Regions from separate parts of the Noviherbaspirillum sp. UKPF54 genome, predicted to be linked through region 1. Evidence: predicted binding sites of a transcription regulator. Region 1 holds the regulator's gene; the other holds the start of a gene.
The links. The regulator FNR, encoded in region 1, switches genes on or off when oxygen is low (the NO sensors DNR and NnrR bind a similar motif). The targets are predictions, from matches to a motif close to TTGATNNNNATCAA.
Positions count from the first base shown of each region.

Region 2: the regulator FNR is predicted to act here: its motif matches at 5,120-5,133, upstream of FAY22_RS14080 (XrtA system polysaccharide chain length determinant).

Region 1 covers NZ_CP040128.1:1,828,353-1,836,208, forward strand. The annotation lists gene FAY22_RS08445 (DUF1631 family protein) at 1-2,217, opposite strand, end outside; gene FAY22_RS08450 (pseudouridine synthase) at 2,332-3,048, opposite strand; gene FAY22_RS08455 (pyridoxamine 5'-phosphate oxidase family protein) at 3,183-3,680, shown strand; gene FAY22_RS08460 (GAF domain-containing protein) at 3,677-5,014, shown strand; gene FAY22_RS08465 (hemerythrin domain-containing protein) at 5,028-5,753, opposite strand; gene fnr (fumarate/nitrate reduction transcriptional regulator Fnr) at 6,423-7,103, shown strand; gene FAY22_RS08480 (FixH family protein) at 7,572-7,856, opposite strand, start outside.
Region 2 covers NZ_CP040128.1:3,054,959-3,062,814, forward strand. The annotation lists gene prsK (XrtA/PEP-CTERM system histidine kinase PrsK) at 1-1,395, shown strand, start outside; gene prsR (PEP-CTERM-box response regulator transcription factor) at 1,422-2,759, shown strand; gene FAY22_RS14070 (PEP-CTERM sorting domain-containing protein) at 3,031-3,732, shown strand; gene FAY22_RS14075 (PEP-CTERM sorting domain-containing protein) at 4,207-4,803, opposite strand; gene FAY22_RS14080 (XrtA system polysaccharide chain length determinant) at 5,233-6,750, shown strand; gene FAY22_RS14085 (XrtA-associated tyrosine autokinase) at 6,782-7,684, shown strand; gene FAY22_RS14090 (TIGR03016 family PEP-CTERM system-associated outer membrane protein) at 7,767-7,856, shown strand, end outside.

The sequences.
Region 1 (7,856 bases):
CGGCACGATGGCCGCGTCGCGCAGCGCTTCGAGCAGCGCGGCGCTGGTATAGATCGCGAGCCCGCCGTCGTCCTGGCGGAACAGGTAGAGCGAGCGGTGCGTGCTGATCCACACTAGTTGCGCCGGCATTGTCCTCTGGTCCGCGCGCATTTCCACGCGCGTGCCGATCAGGTAGGTCTGCGCAAGGAATTCCCGGTCCGCGGCCGCCGCGGCCACGGTATTGACGCCCAAATGCAGCGCGGCGGGCACGCCATAATGCGCCACCACTTCCTCGATCAGGTCGGGGCGCGGCTGGGGCGATTCGGCCTGAGTCCAGGCCACGCGCTCCCAGCTGATCGCAAGATGCCCGAAATCCTGCTCCAGCCTGGCGCGCGCGACCGGCTGCGCGGCATCCTTCTGCTGGCCTCGCAGCATCTGGGTATGCATCGTCACCAGTTGATCCATGATCTGGCGGCTGTCCTCTTCCGGCATCTGGATCAGGCGCATGGCCTGGTTCAGGCGCTTGACCAGATCCGGCAGCAGGCGGATCAGCGCCGCCCTGTCCTGCGGATTGTGCTTGCCCTGGATACTCCACAACAAATCGGGAAGAACCGCGCGGTAAGCCTGGAAGGCGCTGTCCGCCTGCGCGCAATCGATCTTCCTGTCGCGGTCGGCCCAGGCTGCGCGCACCAGCACCTGCGGCCAGACGTGGATGATGAAATCGGTGATGCGCTTGTCGGCATTGAGCGGCACCAGCGCGCCGCACAGCTCGCCGGTGATATTGGTCAGAAGGATGCTGATCTTTTCCGCCATCTCCACTGCCTCGACGCCTGGCGCGGTGTGGGCGTGATCCTGGCGCAAGTGCTGCGCGAGGAAGGATTCGAAACCTTTCAGGCTGGCGGCGAAGATCGCCATGTCTCGGTCGAAGCCGCGCAGGATATGATCGACGATGCGCTCGATTTCGCCGGTGAGTTCGCGCCCCTCCTTGCCCAACGGGTCGGCCGCAACCGCCGCCGACGCCAGTCGGTTCAGCAGCTGGCGCGCCGGATGGGCCTCGTCGTGCATGAGCGTAGGATCGAGCAAAGCCGCCTTGAGAATCGGGACTTGCAGGCGTCCGATACGATCCCGCAGCCGGACAGGAATCTGCTCGTCCTCCAGGATAAATTCGAACAACATCGCAACCACTTCCATGGTCATGCGATCCTCGGCCGATACCGTCCCGGGCGCCAGCCCGTCGCGCAACACGAACAGCTGGTTGCGCTCCTGCGCCCGGCCGGCATCGATCGCTTCGCCCTGCGCCACCTTTTTCTGGTACTCGCCAAGCCGGGCCGCCAGGGAAGCTGAGCCCTGGCCCGCGGCATCGACCATGCCGCTCCGTGCCGTGCCGGCGGCGCCACGCGGCGCAGGCCGGGCGGCGCCCAGCATGGCGCGGATCATGTCATGCACGGTCTGGCCGCCGGCGATATCGTGTGCTGAGGCGTTCTGCTGCAACACCTCGACCATGCGCTGCAGCTCCGGAATGACGCGCGAGGCGAACTGCGCGGACGCGCCCGCTGCCGGCGCGCCGTAATAGCGCTGGAAATGCGCGGCCCGCGATTGCTGGGCAATGAATTTCCCATGCACGCCGGACGATTCGAACACCTGCCTGATCGCGCCGTAATAGCCGGGCAGATGCGGAAGCAGCGCTTCGGCCAGATGCTCGAACAGCAAGCGCACCTTCGCCTCGTCTCCGACCGTATCGCGCACCGCCTCGTACAGCACGCGCGCCAGCAGGTAGGGACGGAATGGATTTTCGCGCTCCTTGGCATCGTGGTGACCATGCATCTGCGAAATGATGACATTCAGGCGGCCGATGCCTTCCGCGTCCGCGTCGCGCATGCGCTGCGCCAGGCGCCCGACCTCGATTTGGAGGTTGACCGCCTCGTCGTCGATCAGCGATAAATCGTCCGCCGTCACATTGTGCAAGCCGGGACGCAGGTCGACATACATGGTTTGCATCGCGCGGTCCAGGTAGGTGCGCAGCAAGGTCTCGACGCGCCGCAGCAAGACGCTGCTGTCCTGGCGCAAGAAATGCCGTAACGACATCAGCGCACTTTGGCTGAGGCCGGAGGCCGCCGCCTGCTGGGTGCCGGCCGCCTTGTCCGCATCCTGCATGGCACGCTGGATCAGCGCCAGAAATCCGAAAAAAGCGCGGTCCTTCGCGGAATCGAGCAGCCGTTTGTATTCAGTGTCTGCCATGGATAAAGCCGGGGTACAAATGTTATATCTTATGCGCAAATCATGGCGCCAAAGCAGCTTGCCACTCACGGAACAGAGACGGTTTTCGCCCCAAGTTCCGTGCATGGAATGCGTTTACGCAGGGGCCAGCAAGTCCATCTGCTGTGCATCGAGGTAGGTCCACTCGCCCTCCGCAAGGCCGAGCATGTCCAGCGTCAGCGTGCCGACTGCGGTGCGCTGCAGCGCCGCGCAGTGATTGCCGGCGGCGGCCAGCATGCGCTTGACCTGGTGATACTTGCCCTGTTCAAGCACGATTTCCAGCTGGTTCGGTCCCACCGCACGGCAGCTCTGCGCGGCCAGCGGCGCGGGCTCGTCATGCAGCTGCACGCCAGCCAGCAGGCGCTCGACCAGGCCCTGCGTCACCAGGTCCGCAGTCGTTGCCAGATACAGCTTGGGGACGTGGCGCTTCGGCGACGATTGCGCGTGGATGAAGGCGCCGTCGTCCGACAGCAGCAGCAAGCCGGTCGTATCGTGATCGAGCCTGCCTACCGGCTGCACGTCGCGCCAGCTGAACTGCTCCGGCAACAGCGTTAGCACGCCCGGATGATGGCTCGGCTTGCGCGAGCATTCAAAGTTGGCAGGCTTGTTCAGTGCGATATAGACGTGTTCGCGGTACTCCCAGCGTTCGCCGAATACCTCGAAATGCAGTCCGGCCGTATCGAATGCGGCACGATAATCGGTGACGGTGTTGCCGTCGACGGTCACTTCGCCGTCGGCCACCAATGCGCGGCACCATTTGCGGGTGCCGAATCCCTGCGATTGCAGGATGCGGTCCAGTGTCAGTTTACTCATGGGCGAACTCTACCAGAAACATTCCGCGCGGATCGTCGCTGGCGGCAGATTGATGTATCCGGTGACGCTGGGCCACGCGGCAGGTATCATTTGCGAAACACCAGAATTGTCTTTTTACTATTTTTTCCACCGCCATGCCGCCTGCTCCCGCGCCGCTGATCGACGCCAGCCACGTCGCCTTCATCCAAGGTGCGGTCGGCATTTCCGTTGCGGCCTGCGACCGCAGCGGCAAGCCAGCCCTGGTGCGCGCCATAGGCTGCCATGTAACCGAGGACCGGCCGCTGGTGACGATCTACCTTTCGGCCATCCAGGCCGCGCAATTGCTCGGCTGCGTCCGCGACAACGGCGCCGTTGCAGTGGTGTTCAGCGAGCCGTCGACGCATCGCACCGTTCAGCTCAAGGGCGCCGGTGCCATCGTCGACGGCTTGCTGGAAGGAGAATGGGAGTGTGTACAGGCCTATCGCGAAGCGTTCGTGCGCGAGCTGGCGCCGCTCGGATTCGACCCGGTGATGGTGCGCACCCTGCTGTCGCACCGGCAAGCCGATATCGTCGCGCTCAGATTCGTGCCATCGGAGGCGTATTCGCAGACACCCGGCCCGCAGGCAGGCGCACCGTTGAAGGCCGGCACATGAAGACCAAGCTCGACGCCATCCGCGAATGCCTCGAAAGCGTCATCCCGGGCACGATCGCCACCGCCTCGCCGCAAGGCGTGCCCAATGTCGCCTACTTGTCGCAGGTGCAGTTCATCGACAGCGAGCACATCGCGCTCTCCTACCAGTTCTTCAACAAGACGCGGCAAAACCTCATGGCTAACCCGCATGCCATGCTGTCGCTCATCAATCCGCTGAGCGGCGCGCAATACCGGCTGTCGATCGAATACCTGCGCACCGAAATCGCTGGCCCGCTCTTTGCCAGCATGAAGGCCAAGCTGGCCGGCATCGCCTCCCATACCGGGATGGGAGGCGTGTTCCGGCTGCTGGGAGCCGATGTCTTTCGCGTGCACGATATCGAACGCGTTCCGGGGGAAACCGTGCAGCCGCCACCGGCGCAACATAACCTGCTGGCCGCGCTGCGCGCAGCCAGCGAGCGGCTGCGTTCCTGCTGCGACCTGGAACGCCTTCTAGCAGAAACCCTGGCCTGCCTGGAGCAGCTGTTCGGCATCCGCTACACCATGATCCTGATGTTCGACGCGCCGAGCGAACGCCTGTACACCGTCGCCAGCCGCGGCTACGAAGCATCGGGCGTTGGTTCGGAAATACCGCTCGGCCATGGCGTCATCGGCGTCGCGGCGCAGGAACGCACGCCCATCCGGATCAGCCACATGAACGCCGAATATTCATACAGCCGCGCCATCCGCGAAAGCGCTTCCCGCAGCGACTGGGCTCACGCGCTCGACACCGAGATCCCGCTGCCGGGCCTGCGCGAATCGCGCAGCCAGCTCGCCGTGCCGGTCACGGCCGCGGAGCGCCTGCTCGGCGTGCTGTATGTCGAAAGCCCGCACGACTTGCGCTTCACTTATGACGACGAGGATGCGCTGGTCACCCTCGCGGCCCAACTCGGCATGGCGGCGCAACTGCTGCAAAACGCCGCGGATGCCGGCGAGGACGCGCCGGCCGTCCAGCCCGCGGCCACGCCGGTCGGGGGAATGCCGCTGACGGTACGTCATTACCGTGAAAATGGCAGCGTTTTCCTGGATGACGACTACCTGATCAAGGGTGTTGCCGGTTCGATTTTCTGGACTCTGCTGCGCGAATATGCCGACAAGAGCCGTACCGAATTCACCAATCGGGAACTGCGCCTCGATTCGCGCTTGCGGCTACCCGACATCAGCGACAACCTCGAAGCGCGCCTGATCCTGCTCAGCCGCCGCCTGACCGAGCGTGGAGCGGCGATCCGCATCGAGAAAACCGGGCGCGGACGCTTCCGGCTGTGCGTCGATCGTCCGCTCCAATTGCGGGAAGGATAGAGAGTGTTATTAACTAAGCCGCCATCCGGTCCTCGATTCCCAGCGCATCTGCCAGCTTGCTCCAGTCGCGCTTGCTCAAGTTCTCACGCGCCACATCCAGCAGCGCGTCGAACGCCGGCGGCGGGACGTGACGGCGGATGAGCGCCAGTTTTTCCGCGCGCTCGCGAGCGCTCAGAGCTGGAATCATCCAGCGCATGGTGGCAAGGGACTCGTCCGGCGGGATCGAGGCGACTAGCGCCTGCTCGATGCCGATGATTTCCTCATCGCTGTGCGTTGCCCACAATACCGCGTTGTTCCCAGTTTCCTCGATATGCATGTGGGCCAGGTTGTCCGCGATGAACAGGCCGAGTTCACGATACAAGTCAGCGATCGCGCCGGAACGCACCTCGTCCTGCGCCCCCTCGACCGCGCTCGCCAGGGTGGAGAGCCTCTCCAGCGCCGATTCATGATGCACGTGCTCCGACGAGATCGTGCACGCCGAACCGGGCTGGCGCGCTTCCATCGCGGTATGGATGAACTGGTTTTCATGCTGCAAATGCCTGCCGCAGAAAACAATCAATGCGCGGACCTGCCCCAGGACGCAGGCCACTTCCCCACCGTCGGAGCCATCCATGGCGCCGACCGCTTGAAGCGTATCGCTCATGAAAAGGCGCAAGGCCTTGTGAATGTGGGCATAAATATCGAAACGCTGAACAACACCTGTGGCGTGCGACTGGGAAGGGGAAATGGCCTGTTCCATGAAGGTCTCCGATCGTTTGGCGGTTGCAAAAGAAGTTCAATTGACGACAGGCCTAGATTACGGACTTATCCGGACCCGTTTTCTTAAAACTTCATTCAATAAACCTTAAAAAAACCTTAAGTTCGGAAGCACGCCTTGTGGCCGTCGCGCGCCAAAGACCATACCGATCACAAGTGATATTTCAACCACACGACCTACGAGAGGAGCGGTAAAATATTGCGATGCGTCAAAAGAGACTGATAAGCTTCGTCCTTCCCGGGCTCGACCTGATCCGGGATCGCGTCGGCTCGCTCGGCGTTGACTTCCCGATTTTGGGAACAAAAGGAGCGTCGAACGCTGCTCCTGTTTTTGACAGTTGTAGCAGCAACGAACATCCATTGCGGCCGCATTCTGGCTTGGCGCCTTGATGTTCAGGGTTCACCGCATGATTTGCCTTGGTATGGCACCGGTTAATCCACGATTTTGCTTGCTTGGTACGGGATTTGCATTAGGATTCTTGACCTGGCTCAATTTTGACCCGAACCCCAAAACGCCTAAAAACCTACAGCGAGCGCGAACATGATTCTGCATAGAATGAATTCTGCCGATATGACTCATCCCGCCTATTCTTCCAATGCATCGGGTGCCGCGAGCGCGCAAGACTTGCGAGCACGCTGTTCCGCCTGTGGCATGCACCAGCTCTGCCTCCCTACGGGGCTCGGCTCGACCGAAATGGACAAGCTGGAAAAGATCATTGGGCGCCGTCGCCGCATCCCGCGCGATGGCCACCTGTATCGCGTCGGCGACCCCTTTACCAACCTGTACGCGATCCGCCTCGGCCATTTCAAGACACACCAAATCAATCCCAGCGGCGACCAGCAGATCACCGGCTTTCAGATGGCCGGGGAACTGTTAGGAATGGATGCCATCAGCACCGATCGTCACCACTGCAACGCCGTGGCGCTGGAAGACAGCGAGGTGTGCGAGATCCCGTTCGCGCGGCTGGAAAGCCTGTTTGCCGAAATTCCGACGCTGCTGCATCACTTTCACCGGATGATGAGCCAGGAAATTACGCGTGAACAAAGCGTCATGCTTTTGCTGGGCAACATGCGGGCGGAACAACGCTTCGCCGCCTTCCTCAGCAATCTGTCATCACGTTATTCCGCACGCGGCTATTCTTCCACCAGCTTCCAGTTGCGCATGACACGCGAGGAAATCGGCAATTATCTCGGCCTGACCATCGAAAGCATCAGCCGATTGTTATCTAAATTCAAGAAGCGCGGCTGGATCAAGGTCAGCAACCGTGAACTGGAACTGCTCGAACCGAACACGCTAAAGGCAGTCGCCGCCGGCACCCTGAGCTGCGCATGATGCGCTTGGGCCTGCGGACAACGCTTAGAGATAAAAAAACCGGGCGCAAGGCCCGGTTTTTTTAGAAACATCAGAAGGGTGGTCGGCGTTCACTCGGCACACCGACCAGATAACAAGTCAGCATGCTGGCCAGTGCACAAAACATCCAGAAACAGAAAAATCCTACGGTATACGCTGCCATCGGACTTACGTCTAGATGAACTCCGAGCATTCCCAGGTCACGCGGATCAAATAGCGAAAAGAAAAAACCTTCCGCGACAATCGCGACCAAAAAAGACGGCCACAAGACGACCATCATCAACCGCGCCATCAAACCACCCTCCTTTCGGCTTCGTCTTTATAAAACGCCATATCAGACTGGCATTCTCGCGTCTCTTTTCTCATTATTGAGAATCGATTTTGATAATCGAGAACGCTCCCTGATACGATATTCGATTTCAAGCCGATCTGCACGCGGCGCGCCAATCCTCATCCTTCGGCGGGCGCGAGGTCAGGCGACAACACGACATCATGCTGTTTTGGCCATGTCCAGACGCCGGTCAGGCGCCAGTCGCGCGCCTGATCTTCCACCTGCACTTGCCAGTTCGCCTGCTCGAGGAAAGCCAAGTCGATCGAGAAATTCCCATTACTATCCGGCCACGCCTCGCGCACGATGTCTTTTTCCGGCAGGGTCGAATGCACCAGGCGGATGGATATCTTGCCGGTCACCGGACGCTGCGGGCTGTCGATATGGCCGATCAGTTTGCCGGCCGC
Region 2 (7,856 bases), 1.2 Mb from region 1:
GTTTTGTTCCACTCGGCGGCAGTGCTTGGCTCCGCCGCCTACCTTCTGGCAATGGCGGCCGCGGGCTATTACCTGCGACTGTTCGGCGGTGAATGGGGCACGGTAATGCAGGTCGTGTTCCTGTTCGGTGCCGGCATCCTGCTGTTTGTCGTGCTGTTCTCGGGATCGATGCGATCCTGGCTCAAGGTCTTCATCAGTAAGCATTTCTATAGCTATCGCTACGACTACCGGGAAGAGTGGATGCGATTTACGCGCACCCTGTCGGATGCCGGCGCCGGCCTCAACGAACGAACCGTGCAGGCAATCGCGCAGCTGATGGAAAGCCCAGGCGGCATCCTCTTCATCCGGCGGGACGACACGGCCTGTCATGAAGCGGCCACCTACTGGAACATGCCGTCGGCACAGCCTGCCGAGCCCTTGCACGGGCCATTCAGCCAGTATCTGGAGCAACAACAGTGGGTCATTGATTTACAGGAAGCAATGGCAAAGCCGGAAAAATACGAGGGACTGATCTTGCCCGCCTGGTTGTGCACCCTGCCCAATGCCTGGCTGGTTGTTCCCTTGCTGCTGGGGCGTCAGCTGTTCGGCTTCATCGTCCTTGCCGCGGCCCGTAGCAAGGTGAAACTGAACTGGGAAGCGACTGACCTCCTCAAGATCGCCGGCATGCAGGCAGCCAGCTATCTCGCGCAGCGCGAGTCGGCCAACGCGCTCATGGTGGCACGGCAGTTCGAGTCATACACGCGCATGTCGACCTTCATCGTACACGACCTGAAAAACCTAATTTCGCAGCTGTCGCTCCTGTTGTCCAACGCGGAAAGACATAAGGGTAATCAGGAATTTCTGGAGGACATGCTCGAAACCATCGGCTTTTCGGTGCAAAAAATGACGCTGCTGCTGCAAAAGCTCGGCCGCGGATCGTCCCAGGACTGCCCTTCTCCTGTACTGCTTCCGGAACTGCTGCGGCTGGCGGTCAGCCTGAAGTCCTGCACGGAACCAAAGCCGACACTACAGATCGACGATGCGGAACTGGTCGTGCTGGCCGATCATGCCCGCCTGGAACGCGTCCTCGGCCATATGATTCAGAACGCGATCGAAGCCACGCCGCGGCATGGGTCGGTTGCGGTAAGCGCACGTAGGTCGGGAGACAACGTGATCATCGAAATCAGGGATTCCGGTCATGGCATGACGCCGGAGTTCATTCGCGAACGCCTGTTCAAACCTTTCGAATCGACCAAGTCGGCGGGCATGGGCATTGGCGCCTACGAGAGCCGTACATATATACGCCTGCTCGGTGGCGACATCGAGGTCTGCAGCAAGCCGTCGGCCGGCACTACTTTCCAGGTGACGCTGCCGTTGCTGCGACAAGAAGCCCCTTCGGTAGCGGCTGCCGCGTAACAGGGAGAATGGAAGTGAGCAAGAACATGAAAAAACTGTTGATTGTCGAGGATGACCTCGGCCTGCAGAAGCAACTGCGCTGGAGTTTCGACGGCTACGACGTCCAAGTGGCGGGCGACCGCGAAAGTGCGATTGCGCAGGTACGGCGGCATGAGCCGGCGGTCGTGACGATGGACCTCGGCCTGCCGCCCGACGCCGACGGCGCTGCCGAAGGACTGGCGACCCTGCAGCAGATCCTCGCATTGTCCCCCGCCATCAAAGTCATCGTCCTTACCGGCAACCAGGACCGCAGCAATGCTGTCAAAGCTGTTGCGATGGGCGCCTACGACTTTCACCAGAAGCCTTTTGACGGGCCGACGCTGCAGCTGGTCATTGAACGCGCGTTCCATCTGCACGCGCTTCAGCAGGAAAATCAACGCCTGCTGCAGGCCCAGGTTAACTCCCCGCTGGCCGGCATCATCAGCCGCGACCCCGGCATGCTGAAAGTCTGCCGTAATGTCGAAAAAATTGCGCCTTCCTCCGCCACGGTAATGCTGCTCGGCGCCAGCGGCACCGGCAAGGAATTGCTGGCGCGCGCACTGCATCAGCTGAGCCCGCGGCAGAACAAGCGTTTCGTCGCCGTCAATTGCGCAGCGATCCCGGAAACCCTGCTTGAAAGCGAGCTGTTCGGGTACGAGAAAGGCGCCTTCACCGGCGCCGCCAAGCAGACCTTGGGTAAGATCGAAATGGCGGATGGCGGTACCTTTTTCCTCGACGAAGTCGGGGACCTGCCGTTCGCTCTGCAGGCGAAGCTGTTGCGCTTCCTGCAGGAGCGGGTGATCGAACGCATCGGCGGGCGCGCGGAAATTCCAGTCGACGTACGTATCGTTTGTGCGACCCACCAGAACCTGCAGGAACTGGTGCGCCAAGGGCGTTTTCGCGAAGACCTTTTCTATCGCTTAAGCGAAATCGTGCTGAACATTCCATCGTTGCGCGATCGGGTAGGCGACCCCGCCATGCTGGCGCACCACTTCAAAAACAAATATGCGGCGCAGGAGCGCCGCTCGCTCAACTTCAGCGAAGAAGCCATGGCAGCGATCGAGGCGCATTCGTGGCCTGGAAACGTACGCGAGATCGAGAACTGCATCAAGCGTGCTGTGATCATGGCCGAAGGAGTACAGATCAGCGTCGACGATCTCGGGCTGCCTGCGATAAACCGGGAGGACAAGGTCATCAACCTGCGGCAGGTGCGGGACGAGGCGGAGTACATGGCGCTGGTGAGGTCGTTAGCGCGGGTGGACGGAAACATTGTGAAAGCGGCGGAACTGCTCGGCGTAAGCCGTCCGACGATCTACGATCTGATGAACCGCCACGGTCTCAAGTAAGCGCTCATCCCTTCAAAACAGCTCCCCCGTTCCGGACGGGGTGTCGCTGCGCGCGCCGCCGAAGAGGCCTGCCTGGCCTGCGCAGAACATCGCACTCACTCGCCCTTTATGTCGGCGGATTTTACAAACTTCACGGCGCAAAACCTGTTTTTCCATCTCCCACATTCTTTCTCTATAAAAATCAGTCGTTTACATAACTGGCACAAGGATTGCGTAAGTGCATGTGAAGAGCAGCATTGCTGCATTCATTCACTCTAACAAGGAAAAATCAATGAAAAAATTGTTCGCCACCCTCGTTGGCGCCGGAGTACTTCTAGCAGCTTCCGCTCCGTCGTTCGCCACGCCCATGCTTCGCCTCACAAGTGACGGCTCAACAGTTACCGTTTCCGACAATCTCTCCGGCGACGCGGTGCCTCTGGCCGGGCAGGTCACCTATATCGGATCCGTCGGCAGCTTCGTCGCCAACGTGACGACCGGCACGACCAAACCGTTGATTGGCGACGCCAGCCACGCTGCATTCGACCTGAACTCGATTAACGTCACGAGCGGCACCGCCGGCAGCTTGAAACTGGAGTTCACCGAGACCGACTTCATCAGCAGCTATGACATTGTCGGATTCGTCTCGCAAATCGGCGGAACAATTAATAACCTTCCTGGCAGCAGTCTTGCTTACACGGTTTACGTCGACACTTCCAACACTGCATTCGGAACCGGCACCGAGGTCTACTCGGCGACATTCGGCTCGGGCGCATTCTCCGCTGCTTCGTTCAATCAAGTCGGATTAGGCCTGTCGACTCCGTATTCCATTACCATCGTGGCCAATCTCACTCATTCCGGGTCCGGCTCCAGCAGCTTCGATGCCCTCGTCCAGGTACCCGAGCCTGCGACCGTTGCCTTGTTCGGCGCGGGGCTACTCGCCATCGGCGGATTGCGCGGGCGCCGCCGCAAGGAGCATCAAGACACTGTAGCCTGAACGACTATTATTCTTGCCTGCCACCGTCGTGGCAGCAGTTGTAACCGGAAAGCGCCGCTTCCTGCCCGCAGGTTCAGCGGCGTTTGCGCATCGATTCGTACCTGGCTTCACTTACCCAAAATACCAGCAAGGCAATGCAGTCATAGGATCGATCCTCGTTCGCCTATTCAATGGCAAAGACGGGCGCTCCGACTACCCGAACTTATTCCAAAAATCGCCCTTCCACTGGCGATCAATGAAATCACAAGAAGCGAGTGTCGGATGGATTGACGTTTTCACGTCGGCGATGAATGCGAAGCAGACCTTCTCTCGCAGAGATCCGTGCTAGAGCGCACGAAATTCATGAAATGCGATGACGAGCCGAAGCGTGCTGCAACCCAAAAAGCACGGCGCGCCCAGACGCGCGCTAGTTGCGGTCGCGTTCAAATAAAAAAGGGCCGCCTTCCGGCGGCCCTGCGCTTCCACGCAGTCAGTTCATTTTGCGGTACGGCGACGGCGGATGGCGCCGATGCCGGTCAGGCCGATCCCCAGGAGGGCCAGCGACACCGGTTCTGGGACGCTCGTCGTCGGACGCTGCGCAATCGTGTAGTGCGAAACGTTATGCGAAGTGCTGCCGCCGCTCAGATTGAAAGGCGGTTCCGTAAACGGAGTGCTCCAGACGCCGGAGGAATAGGCTTCATTGAAGAGGAAGGCCGTCAGGTTGGTATCGGCGCCATCCTTGAAGACGATGATGTAGTCGTAATTGGCAAAATTGGCGTTGCTGATCGACCATGTACCCGTGGAACCGCCCGGCCCAACCTGCACGTTGCCATCGTTGGCCGTCCAGTCGGAGAAACCGAAGAAGCCGGCTGTATTGATGTTGGAAATGTTGGCGACGTTATTGTTATCTGGCGGTGAAATGTACTGGCAGGCGCTGACGGCAGTATTGGTTCCGGTCGAATCTTCGACCTTCGCCGTCGGGTTAGTAACGAAGTCGGCCGGACAGCTCACCAAAGCGGCATGCGCCACACTACTCAGCCCCAACGTCGCTGTCGCGAACACGGCGGCTGCAATGAAGCTATTTTTACGCATTGTTATTCCCTTTCAGTGTGAATTCTAGGTGTCGACAAGCCCCCGCTGTTTGGCTTGTACGCATAGCTATGCACGATTTAGGCCATCTCCCTAAATCTCTGATTTGAAAAAGAATTTTCAAAAATGCCGGCCTAGCGCCCGCCGTGCTGTCAATTTGGTCGACAGCCATGACGGTCGCTGTTAGCTCCCCAGCCTCGCTCTACCGTATCGTCTATTCGGCATCTAATAAATACAGATGTCTAAAGAGGGGCCAATTAATTTGGCCTCCAATTTATTAAATTGGAAGCGCGCACGCGCCGCGACCCCGACTGGCTTGTTGACGTATGTCATCTCGACAACATTCCTTCCTGCCAGAATTAGCGCACGCATGGCGCTGCCATCATGACCAGCCGCGATGTGCCGCTTTGAACAAGCCCAAGGGTCTGGCAAATGGAAGAACTTAGTAATCAGGTGCTAAGCGCACTTAAGGGAGTATGGAAGTACCGTTGGTTGACGGCGGCACTGTGGTGGCTGGTGTTTACGCTAGGCGCGCTGATCATTTTCCTGCTTCCCGATACCTATCAGGCATCTGCACGCGTGTTCGTCGACACCCAGAGCGTCCTCAAGCCGCTGATGTCCAGCATGACGAGCATCCCCAACATCGAACAGCAGGTTTCGATCATGAACCGGACGCTGCTGAGCAGGCCGAACATCGAGCGTCTCATCAGAATGGCCGACCTAGATATCAAGGCAAAGAACAGCAAGGAATACGAGCAAATGGTGCTCGACCTGATGAACGACATCAAACTGGGCGGCACCAGCCGCGAAGATATATATACGATCACCTACAGCCATCGAAATCCGCGGCTGGCGAAGGATGTCGTGCAATCGCTGCTCACCATCTTCGTCGAAGGAAGTTTCGGAGACAAGAAGCAGGATTCGCAAAAGGCGGTGGCATTCATCGACGAACAGATCAAGTCCTACGAGACGAAGCTAGCGGCCGCCGAAAACGCTCTCAAGGAGTTCAAGATCCGGAATGCGGGAATTCTTCCCGGCGAAGGCGTCACCTATACCACGAAGCTGGATCAGCTCGCGGACGCGTTGCAGCAGGCAAGGCTGGAGTTGCGCGAGGCGGAGCAAACCCGCAATGCATTAAGAAAGCAGATGGCCGGCGAGGAACCGGTCCTGCTGGTAGATCAGAATGCGACAACTTCGACGCAGTCCGAAATCGATACCCGGCTGCAGGGTCTGTACAAGAACCTCGATTCCCTCCAGATGCAGTTCACCGACCGGCACCCAGACATCATCTCCATCAAGCGGCTGATCGCCCAGCTGGAGGAACGCAAGGCGCAGGAAGCCGGACAGCGCAAGGAAAAACCGTCGGCGCGTCCCAACTACAGTCCGATGCTACAGCAACTCGCTGCATCGCTTGCCGAGGCGGAGGCCAGCGTGGCGGCATTGACGGCGCGCGTCGACGAGTATTCGGCTAGGTACGCCAAGCTCAAGGCCATGGTCAACGCGGTACCGGAAGTGGAGGCGCAACTCGCGCAGCTCAACCGCGACTATCAAGTCAACAAGGACAACTACGAAAAACTGATCGGGCGCCGGGAAGCCGCAAAACTGTCGGAAGAATTGACATCGACCGGAATGATCAAGTTCCGCATCATCGATCCACCAATCGTTCCGCAAAAGCCGACCGGCCCGAACCGCTTGCGCCTGTTGTCGCTGCTGCTGGCGGCCTCGCTGATGGCCGGCATCGGCGGCAGCCTGATCATGAGCCAGATGCGTCCCGCATTCATGAGCTTAGCCACGCTGCGTCAGACGACCGACCTTCCACTGCTCGGCGCGGTCTCCATGAACTGGACGCCGGCCCAGCGAGCGCGCGAAACACGCGCCGCCTATCTCCTGGGGCTACTCTTCCTCGGACTCTTATTGTCCTATGCAGCGGCCGCGTTCAAAGCAGCCTAGAACCGCAAATTGACTCAGACAAGGGAAACCGATGAGCATTATCGAAAATGCCGCGCGCCGGCTTGAGCAGGTCAAGCAATCTCCATCCGTGCGTACTGATGCGCGCGCTGGCGAGCCCGCCAAGCAGACACCGGCACGACTGCCGAATCTGGCAAACGCGAATGCCCAGCCTGCAGGCCAGACCAGCGTCGCTCCCACTCCCCCTAAGCATCATGTGGAAATCGACCTCGAACGCCTACAGCAAATGGGGATGGTCGTTTCCAACGGCGAACGCAGTGCAGTCGCCGAGGAATTTCGCGTCATCAAGCGGCCTCTGCTGCGCACCGCGGCCGCTCCGTCCAGAGGGGGCGCTGGCAACCCACGCAACCCGGCCAACCTGATCATGGTCACGAGCAGTCTGCCCGGCGAAGGCAAGACTTTCTGCGCGATCAATCTCGCAATGAGCATTGCGACAGAAAAGGATTACACCGTGCTTCTGGTGGATGCCGATGTCGCCCGCCCGTCGATTCCGAAAGCACTGGGCATCAGCGCCGAGATAGGCATGATGGATATCCTGTGCGGCGATCGAAAGGATATCGCGGACGTGCTCGTTCATACCAACGTCCCCTCGCTCAGTCTTATCACAGCAGGCAAGGGCCATCGCTATACCACCGAATTGCTTGCCAGCCAGGACATGGCGACGATGGTTGCGGAGCTCGCCAGACGTTATCCAGACCGGATTGTGATTTTCGATTCCCCCCCTTTGCTGGCAACAACCGAAGCACAGGTACTGGCAATGCACATGGGACAAATCGTCGTCGTCGTCGAGGCGGAGCGTACGACGCAGAGCCAGCTCCAGGAAGCATTGCGCCATCTTGACGGATGCCCGAACGTCAGTTTGCTGTATAACAAGGCTCGCCGGTTTTCGACCGAAACCGCATATGGATATTACTGACGCCGCGCCCCGCAGGAAGGAGCCTTTCGGCATTCCCTGCCGGCGACTGTTGCCGGCGGCGTCGGCCGTCGCCCTGCTTTCCATGCAATCCGTCCATGCGGCAGAATGGAGCGTCGCGCCGAGCGTCGGCTTGCGCGAGACCTACAGTTCCAATATTGCGCTGGCACCTGAC